Regions from separate parts of the Streptomyces sp. NPDC005496 genome, predicted to be linked through region 1. Evidence: riboswitches for the same ligand, from Rfam matches in the RefSeq annotation. Region 1 holds a riboswitch; the other holds the start of a gene.

Region 1 (4,667 bases):
GGTCTGGCGGATGACGGAACCCCCCGAGGGGTACCTCAAGGACGTCACGGCCGGGGTCTTCGCCGCCTTCTACGTGCCGTTCCTCGCCACGTTCGTCGCCCTCATGCTGGCGGCCGACGACGGTCCCTGGCGCGTCCTGACGTTCCTGCTGCTCACCGTCGTCAGCGACACCGGCGCGTACGCCGTCGGCTGGCGTTTCGGCACGCACAAGCTGGCGCCGCGCATCAGCCCCGGCAAGACCCGTGAGGGTCTCGGCGGCGCCATCGCCTTCGCCATGGCGGCGGGTGCGCTGTGCATGGAGTTCCTGATCGACGACGGCAGCTGGTGGCAGGGACTGCTCCTCGGGCTCGCGGTCGCGGTCAGCGCCACGCTCGGCGACCTCGGCGAGTCCATGATCAAGCGGGACCTCGGCATCAAGGACATGGGCACGCTCCTGCCGGGGCACGGCGGCATCATGGACCGGCTGGACTCGCTCCTGCCGACCGCGCCGGTGGTGTGGCTGCTGCTGGTCCTCTTCGTGGGGTCCGGCTGACCTGCGCCGCTGAGGCTTTGCTCCGAACGGGGGGCCCGCTGTCCACAGGACGGCGGGCCCCTCCTTCGTAGGGACGGGTCCCGGCGTCAGTCCGTGCCGTACTCGTGCGGCCGGCCGCCCTGCCACTCCACCCAGTCCGGGTCGTCCAGCAGCTCCCAGGCGTCCGGGAGTCCCGCGCGCCGCAGAAACTCGACCACGTCGGCGTCGCTGTGCGCGAGCCCGGCCACCTGGGCGCGGATCGTCACCCGGCGCCCGCCGGTGCCGGTGACGCGTTGGACGACGATGGGGCGAGACATGTTTTCGTACACCCGTTCGATACTAGGGGTAGGTGTGCCTCCGGCGACAGCGCCCCGCGTGACCGAGTGACTCCGGGCCCCCTGCCGGCACAACGCGGCCCCCGGATCACACCATTCGATCTGCGACACTGGTACAGCCATGCCTAAGCCCGGAGAACTTACTTTCGTCGCCCCCCGCGGAGCCAAGAAGCCGCCGCGGCACCTTGCCGATCTCACGCCCGCCGAGCGCAAAGAGGCGGTCGCCGCGATCGGCGAGAAGCCGTTCCGCGCCAAGCAGCTCTCGCAGCACTACTTCGCGCGGTACGCGCACGACCCGGCGGAGTGGACGGACATCCCGGCCGCCTCGCGCGGCAAGCTCCAGGAGGCGCTGCTCCCCGAGCTGATGTCGGTCGTGCGGCACATCAGCTGCGACGACGACACCACCCGCAAGACCCTCTGGCGGCTCTTCGACGGCACGCTCGTCGAGTCCGTGCTGATGCGCTACCCGGACCGGGTCACCATGTGCATCAGCTCGCAGGCGGGCTGCGGGATGAACTGCCCGTTCTGCGCCACCGGACAGGCCGGCCTCGACCGGAACCTGTCGACCGGCGAGATCGTGCACCAGATCGTCGACGGGATGCGGGCGCTCAGGGACGGCGAGATCCCCGGCGGCCCGGCGCGGCTCAGCAACATCGTGTTCATGGGCATGGGCGAGCCGCTCGCCAACTACAAGCGGGTCGTCGGCTCGATCCGGGCGCTCACCGACCCCGAGCCCGACGGCCTCGGGCTCTCGCAGCGCGGCATCACCGTGTCGACCGTGGGCCTCGTGCCCGCCATCCACCGGTTCGCCGACGAGGGCTTCAAGTGCCGCCTCGCCATCTCCCTGCACGCGCCGGACGACGAGCTGCGCGACACCCTCGTCCCCGTCAACACCCGGTGGAAGGTCCGCGAGGTCCTCGACGCCGGCTGGGAGTACGCCGCCAAGTCGGGGCGCCGCCTGTCCATCGAGTACGCCCTCATCCGGGACATCAACGACCAGGCGTGGCGAGGTGACCGGCTCGGCCGGCTGCTCCGGGGCAAGCCGGTCCACGTGAACCTGATCCCGCTGAACCCGACACCCGGCTCCAAGTGGACCGCCTCCCGTCCCGAGGACGAGAAGGCGTTCGTCGAGGCCATCGCGGCGCACGGCGTGCCGGTCACCGTCCGGGACACCCGCGGCCAGGAGATCGACGGGGCGTGCGGGCAGCTGGCCGCGTCCGAGCGGTAGGGGACGGGCTCGTCCCGGCCCCGGTGACGGCGGTCGGGGCCCGCGGAACGGCGGGCGGTAGTCTGACTCCCGTACACACATCTTCATATTCCGACAGGGGAGCGCCACAGCGCTGAGAGTGCGGCACGGGCCGCAGACCCTCTGAACCTTGCCCAGGTCATTCTGGGTAGGAAGTTCGGTCATCACTCAAGCTGTTGCGCCCTGCCCGGGAACTTTCAGAGGTTCCCGGGCAGGGCCGCGTCTCTTCCTGGTCACTCCAGGAGGAATCCAGTGAGCACCACCACGAAGTTCACGGCCGCGATCGTGGCCACCGGACTCGGGCTCGTCACGCTGTCGGCGTGCGGCTCGTCCGACTCCGGGACCGACGCCGCCGGCTCCAAGACCGTCACCCTGGTCAGCCACGACTCCTTCATCGCCTCCAAGGACGTGCTCAAGGAGTTCGAGAAGCAGTCCGGCTACCGGGTCAAGGTCCTCAAGGACGGCGACGCCGGGCAGGCGGTCAACAAGGCGATCCTCACCAAGGACAACCCGCAGGGCGACGTCTTCTTCGGCGTCGACAACACCCTGCTGTCCCGCGCGCTCGACAACGGCCTCTTCCAGCCGTACGAGGCCAAGGGGGCGGACGGGGTGCTCCCCGAGTACCGGGCCGACCAGGGCAAGCACCGGGTGACCCCCATCGACACGGGCGACATCTGCGTCAACTACGACAAGGCCTGGTTCACCGAGCACAAGCTGACCCCGCCGAAGTCCTTCGACGACCTCACCGAGCCCGCGTACAAGAACCTCCTCGTCACGGAGAACGCCTCCACCTCCTCGCCCGGCCTCGGCTTCCTGCTCGGCACGGCCGCCGCGTACGGCGACGGCTGGCAGGGCTACTGGAAGAAGCTCAAGGCCAACGGCGTGAAGGTCGTCGACGGCTGGGAGCAGGCCTACAACGAGGAGTTCTCCGGCTCCGCCGGCGGCAGGAAGGCCAAGGCCGACCGCCCGCTCGTCGTCTCCTACGCCTCCTCCCCGCCCGCCGAGGTGATCTACGCCGACCCGAAGCCGAAGACCGCGCCCACCGGCGTCGCGACCGGCACCTGCTTCCGGCAGGTCGAGTACGCGGGCCTGCTCAGCAACGCGAAGAACACCGAGGGCGGCAAGGCGCTCGTCGACTTCCTGGTCTCCAAGCGGTTCCAGGAGGACATGCCGCTGAACATGTTCGTCTACCCGGTGATCGAGGGCGCCCGGGTGCCCGCCGAGTTCACCGCGTTCGGCCCGCAGGCGAAGGACCCCGAGACCCTCGCCCCCGCCCGGATCGCCGACCACCGCGACCAGTGGGTCAAGTCGTGGACCTCGCTCGTACTGAAGTAGGCAAGCCGCCCGCGAAAGCGGCGACCGGGAGGCGCGGGAGTGCGGCGCGGCTCGGTCTGATGGCCCTGCCCGTCGCGTTCTTCGCGGTCTTCTTCGCCTACCCGGTCGCGGCGATCGTCGCCCGCGGGCTGCACGTCGGCGGGGCCTGGCGGTTCGCCAGGATCGCCGACGTGCTCGGGCAGTCCGACGTCCGGCACGTCCTGTGGTTCACCACCTGGCAGGCGCTCGCCTCCACCGCGCTCACCCTGCTGGTCGCGCTCCCCGGCGCGTACGTCTTCGCGCGCTTCGACTTCCGGGGCAAACAGGTGCTGCGCGCGGTCGTGACAGTCCCGTTCGTGCTGCCCACCGTCGTCGTCGGCACGGCCTTCCTGGCGCTGGTCGGCCGGGGCGGGCTGCTGGACGAGCTGTGGGGCGTACGCCTGGACACCACCGTGTGGGCGATCCTGCTCGCGCACGTCTTCTTCAACTACGCGGTCGTCGTACGGACGGTCGGCGGCCTCTGGTCGCAGCTCGACCCGCGCCAGGAAGAGGCCGCCCGGGTGCTCGGCGCCTCCCGGTTCGCCGCCTGGCGCAAGGTGACCCTTCCCGCGCTCGGCCCCGCGCTGGCCGCCGCCACGCTCATGGTCTTCCTCTTCACCTTCACCTCCTTCGGTGTGGTGCAGATCCTCGGCGGCCCCACCTTCTCCACCCTGGAGGTGGAGATCTACCGGCAGACCTCCGAGATCTTCGACCTGTCCACCGCCGCGGTGCTCACCCTCGTGCAGTTCGCGGCGGTCGGCGCGATCCTCGCCGTGCACGCCCGGACCGTACGGCGCCGGGAGACCGCGCTGCGGCTCGTGGACGCCTCGCTGACCGCGCGCAGACCCCGCGGCGCCGGGCAGTGGGCACTGCTCGCCGGGGTCCTGGCGAGCATCGCCGTCCTGCTCGTACTGCCGCTCGCCGTGCTCGTCCAGCGGTCCCTGGACACCCCGGGCGGCCACGGCTTCGCGTACTACCGGGCGCTCACGTCGGAGGACGGCGGCATGTTCCTCGTGCCGCCGATCGAGGCGATCGGCAACTCGGTCCGGTACGCGCTCGCGGCCACCGCCGTCGCCGTGCTGATCGGGGGGCTCGCGGCCGCCGCCCTCACCCGGCGCGCGGGACGGCTCGTCCGCGGGTTCGACGCGCTGCTGATGCTGCCGCTCGGCGTCTCCGCCGTGACGGTCGGCTTCGGGTTCCTGATCGCCCTGGACGAGCCGCC
Region 2 (4,667 bases), on a different contig from region 1:
CTGGAAAGGGCGAGGCGGATGGAACCGATCGTGGAACGGCAGGAGTACGCCCTCGGGACGGTGTGCGCCGCGCTGCCCATCACGGCGGGGGCGACGGCCGCCACAGTGGCCATTTCCCTGCCCTTCCATCAGGTGGACCGACTGCTGCCCGTGGCCCGTCAGCTGCAGGCCGAAATCGGCCGGATGCTGGGAACGCTGACGATCTCTATCAGCATCTGAAAACTCACTCCTTGTGATCTGCCGTGTACGTTGAGCAAGATGCCAGCAGTGTCAGGAGGATGATTCCTGGCCAGTCGACGGCAAACGACGGGGTTGACGATGCGCGAGTCGGTGCAGGCAGAAGTGATGATGAGCTTTCTCGTATCGGAGGAGCTCTCCTTCCGCATTCCGGTGGAACTCCGTTATGAGACCAGTGATCCCTTCGCCGTGCGATTGACCTTCCACCTGCCCGGTGACGCACCGGTGACGTGGGCGTTCGGCCGGGAGCTGCTGATCGACGGGGTGGGCCGGCCGTGCGGTGACGGGGATGTGCACATCACCCCCGCGGACCCCGAGGCGTTCGGTGAGGTGCTGATCCGGCTTCAGGTGGGGTGCGACCACGCGTTGTTCCGGTCCGGTACGGCCCCGCTGGTGGCCTTCCTCGACCGTACGGACAAGCTGGTGCCGCTCGGGCAGGAGCGTTCCCTCGCGGACTTCGACACCCACCTCGACGAGGCGCTGGACCGCATCCTGGCGGAGGAGCAGAGCGCGGGCTGATCCGCCCGACCGCCTGCCCCAGTGGAGTAACGCTTCCTCTCCGCTCAGTGCTTGCGCCGGCGGCCCTTCCCGCCGCGTGCCGGGGCCCTGAGTCGCGGAGCCGTGGCGCCCGCGGGTGCCGGAACGCCCGAGCTGTCCTTGCGGTCCGCCGAGACCACGAGGGCGGCCAGCGCCGTGGTCACCGGAACGGAGGCGACCAGGCCGATCGAGCCGACCAGGGTGCGCACGATCTCCTCGGCGACCAGCTCGCTGTTGGCGACCGTTCCGACGCTGCTCTGGGCGATCGAGAACAGCAGCAGGAGAGGTAGGGCCGCGCCCGCGTACGCCAGCACCAGGGTGTTGACGACGGAGGCGATGTGGTCGCGGCCGATCCTGATCCCCGCCCGGTACAGCCCGCGCCAGCCCATCGTCGGGTCGGCCTGGTGCAGTTCCCAGACGGCTGAGGTCTGGGTGACCGTCACGTCGTCGAGCACGCCGAGCGAGCCGATGATGACGCCGGCGAGCAGCAGGCCGCTCATGTCGATGGACGGATAGAGGCCGTGGATGAGGCCGGTGTTGTCGTCCACGTTGCCGGTCAGCGCGGCCCAGTCGATGAATCCCGAGCCCAGCACGCCGATCAGCAGCAGGGACAGCAGCGTGCCCAGTACCGCGACCGAGGTCCGGGCCGAGAGGCCGTGGCACATGTAGAGGGCGATCAGCATGATCGCGCTGGCCCCGATCACCGCCACGACCAGGGGATTCGAACCCTGCAGGATCGCGGGCAGGATGAAGAACGTCAGGATGAGGAAGCTCACGGCCAGCGCGACCAGCGCCATGACACCGCGCAGCCGGCCCACCACGACGACGGCCAGCGCGAAGATCCCGGCGAGGAGCGCCATGGGGAGCTTCCGGTTCACGTCGGTGACGGAGTACTGGAGGTTCACGGGCGCCGAGGGTTCGTAGGCGACCACGACCTTCTCGCCCTCGTGCAACTGCCGTGACTGGTCGGGCTGGACGATCTCGGTGAAGGTGCGGCCCTTGTCCTTGCCGGTGTCGATCCGGATGGTCGCCTTCTTGCAGTCGCCCGTCGCCTGCTGCTGCGCGGAGGACCCCTCGGCGGTGGAGGTGTCACCGGTCGGAGTGTCCCCCGAGGCGTTGACGGACTTGCAGTCCACCTCGTCGACCTGGGTGACCGTGGCTCCCTGGGTCTGCCGGTCGAAGCCGACGCCGGTCCGCTCGTGCGAGGGTGCCCCGCCCGGCCAGAGCACCACCAGGCCCACGACGACCGCGGCTGCGAACGGGATCAGGATCGCGGCGATGACCTTGCGGAGATGCTTGGAGACGGGGGCTGCCGGGCCGTGGCTGTGCGAGTGACCGTGTCCGTCGCCCGGCGCAGGACCGTGCCCGCCGCCTGACCCGGGGCCGCTGCCACCACCCGGCCCGGGACCGCCGCCGCCACCCGGTCCACGGCGGGGGCCGTCACCGGGGCCGGGGCCGGGTACGGACCCGTGGCCGGAACCGGGGCCGGCGCCGTGTCCGTGCGGCGGCTCGGAGGGCGGATACGGGGGCTGCTGCGTCGTGGTCACCGACCGATCATCGCAAGAACGGAGGGGGCCCTCTGTTCACCGCGCCAGATATGACGCTAGCGTGGAGGCACCTTTGCACACGCGGGAGCTCGGAGCACCGGGCTGAGAGGGCGCTGACCTCCGTCTCTGCGATGTTTCACATGAAACATCGGCAGACGGACATCGCTGCGTCGACCGCTGAACCTGTTACCGGGTAATGCCGGCGTAGGGAGTAGGTCTCATGACCAACAAGGACGTAAGCACGCCTGCCTCCGGCCAGACGGACGAGGCATCCGCCTCGCTCCGGAACGGCGAGGCCGGGAAGTCCATCGGCTGGCACAAGGCGTACGTCGAGGGCTCGCGCCCTGACCTGCGGGTGCCGGTCCGTCAGGTGCACCTCACCAACGGGCAGTCGGTCACGCTGTACGACACCTCGGGCCCGTACACCGATCCGACCGTCGACACCGACGTACGCAGGGGGCTGGCGCCGCTGCGCGAGAACTGGATCATCGCCCGCGGTGACACCGAGGAGTACGCGGGCCGGGCCGTGCGTCCCGAGGACGACGGCATCAAGCACACGTCCCCGCGCGGTGGACTGCGCAATCTGGACGCGGTGTTCCCCGGCCGGCCGCGTCAGCCGCGCCGCGGCCGCCCCGGAGAGGCCGTCACGCAACTCGCGTACGCCCGCCGCGGCGAGGTCACTCCCGAGATGGAGTTCGTGGCGGTCCGCGAGAACGTCGACCCCGAGGTCGTACGCGAGGAGATCGCCGCCGGCCGTGCGGTGCTGCCCGCGAACGTCAACCACCCGGAGATCGAGCCGATGATCATCGGCAAGCGGTTCCTGGTGAAGGTGAACGCCAACATCGGTAACTCCGCGGTCACTTCCTCCATCGAGGAGGAGGTGGACAAGATGACCTGGGCCACCCAGTGGGGTGCGGACACGGTCATGGACCTGTCCACCGGGCGCAACATCCACACCACGCGCGAGTGGGTCCTGCGCAACTCCCCCGTGCCCATCGGCACCGTGCCGCTCTACCAGGCGCTGGAGAAGGTCGACGGCCGCGCCGAGGAGCTGACCTGGGAGATCTACAAGGACACCGTCATCGAACAGGCGGAGCAGGGCGTGGACTACATGACGGTCCACGCGGGCGTCCGCCTCCCGTACGTGCCGCTCACCGCCAACCGGAAGACGGGCATCGTCTCGCGCGGCGGCTCGATCATGGCGGCCTGGTGCCTCGCGCACCACAAGGAGAGCTTCCTCTACGAGAACTTCGAGGAGCTGTGCGAGATCCTCGCCTCCTACGACGTCACGTACTCGCTCGGCGACGGGCTGCGGCCCGGGTCGATCGCCGACGCCAACGACGCCGCTCAGTTCGCCGAGTTGAGGACACTCGGGGAACTCAACAGGGTCGCGAAGCGTTTCAACGTACAGACCATGATCGAGGGCCCGGGGCATGTCCCGATGCACAAGATCAAGGAGAACATCGACCTTCAGCAGGAGATCTGCGATGAAGCTCCGTTCTATACGCTCGGCCCGCTGACGACGGACGTCGCCCCGGCGTACGACCACATCACCTCCGGTATCGGCGCCGCGATGATCGCCTGGTGGGGCACCGCGATGCTCTGCTACGTCACGCCCAAGGAGCACCTGGGTCTGCCCAACCGGGACGACGTCAAGACCGGCGTGATCACCTACAAGATCGCCGCTCACGCGGCCGACCTCGCCAAGGGGCACCCGGGCGCGCAGGAGTGGGACGACGCGCTGTCCGACGCCCGGTTCGAGTTCCGCTGGGAGGACCAGTTCAACCTGGCTCTCGACCCGGACACGGCACGGGAGTTCCACGACGAGACGCTGCCGGCGGAGCCCGCCAAGACGGCGCACTTCTGCTCGATGTGCGGGCCGAAGTTCTGCTCGATGAAGATCTCGCACGACATCCGGCGCGAACACGGGAACTCGCCGTCGGAGATCGAGGAGGGCATGGCACAGAAGTCCAAGGAGTTCGCCGCGGCGGGCAACCGGGTCTATCTGCCCTTGGCGGACTGACGCGGTTGGACGGGGCCTCGGCGGTCGCGACCGAGACGATCGCTCGGTCCTGACGCCCGCTGTGCCGCCTGCCTGCGCTCCCTGTGCGGGGCGCAGGCAGGGGCCCGTACAGCGGTGCGCGGCACCCGGAGCACCACGGGCCCGACGGCGCGCCGGGTGCGGCCACCTCGAACCGGTCCGCCGGGCCGAGGTGCCGGTCCGGCGGCACAGGTGAGGTGGAGCTCGGTCCGGCTGCCGAACTCCGTCCGGGGACCGGCGGGTTGGCGCCTGGGCGGTCGATGGTCGACGGCCTGTCGCGTCGCGCGCCGGTGGGTTACCGGTGG

The links. Region 1 has a riboswitch for thiamine pyrophosphate ahead of ACFYQQ_RS35875 (thiamine ABC transporter substrate-binding protein). Riboswitches for the same ligand answer to the same signal wherever they lie in the genome.
Region 2: it holds a riboswitch for thiamine pyrophosphate, as region 1 does, so the genes downstream of both, thiC (phosphomethylpyrimidine synthase ThiC) here and ACFYQQ_RS35875 (thiamine ABC transporter substrate-binding protein) in region 1, are expected to answer to the same signal.

Annotation. Positions count from the first base shown of each region.
Region 1 covers NZ_JBIAJQ010000015.1:130,250-134,916, reverse strand. Annotated here, with positions in the region: gene ACFYQQ_RS35890 (phosphatidate cytidylyltransferase) at 1-532, shown strand, start outside; gene ACFYQQ_RS35885 (hypothetical protein) at 619-828, opposite strand; gene rlmN (23S rRNA (adenine(2503)-C(2))-methyltransferase RlmN) at 968-2,074, shown strand; TPP riboswitch at 2,160-2,265, shown strand; gene ACFYQQ_RS35875 (thiamine ABC transporter substrate-binding protein) at 2,345-3,427, shown strand; gene ACFYQQ_RS35870 (iron ABC transporter permease) at 3,403-4,667, shown strand, end outside.
Region 2 covers NZ_JBIAJQ010000005.1:500,827-505,493, forward strand. Annotated here, with positions in the region: gene ACFYQQ_RS18330 (IclR family transcriptional regulator) at 1-219, shown strand, start outside; gene ACFYQQ_RS18335 (SsgA family sporulation/cell division regulator) at 319-756, shown strand; gene ACFYQQ_RS18340 (YibE/F family protein) at 801-2,321, opposite strand; TPP riboswitch at 2,393-2,549, shown strand; gene thiC (phosphomethylpyrimidine synthase ThiC) at 2,542-4,344, shown strand.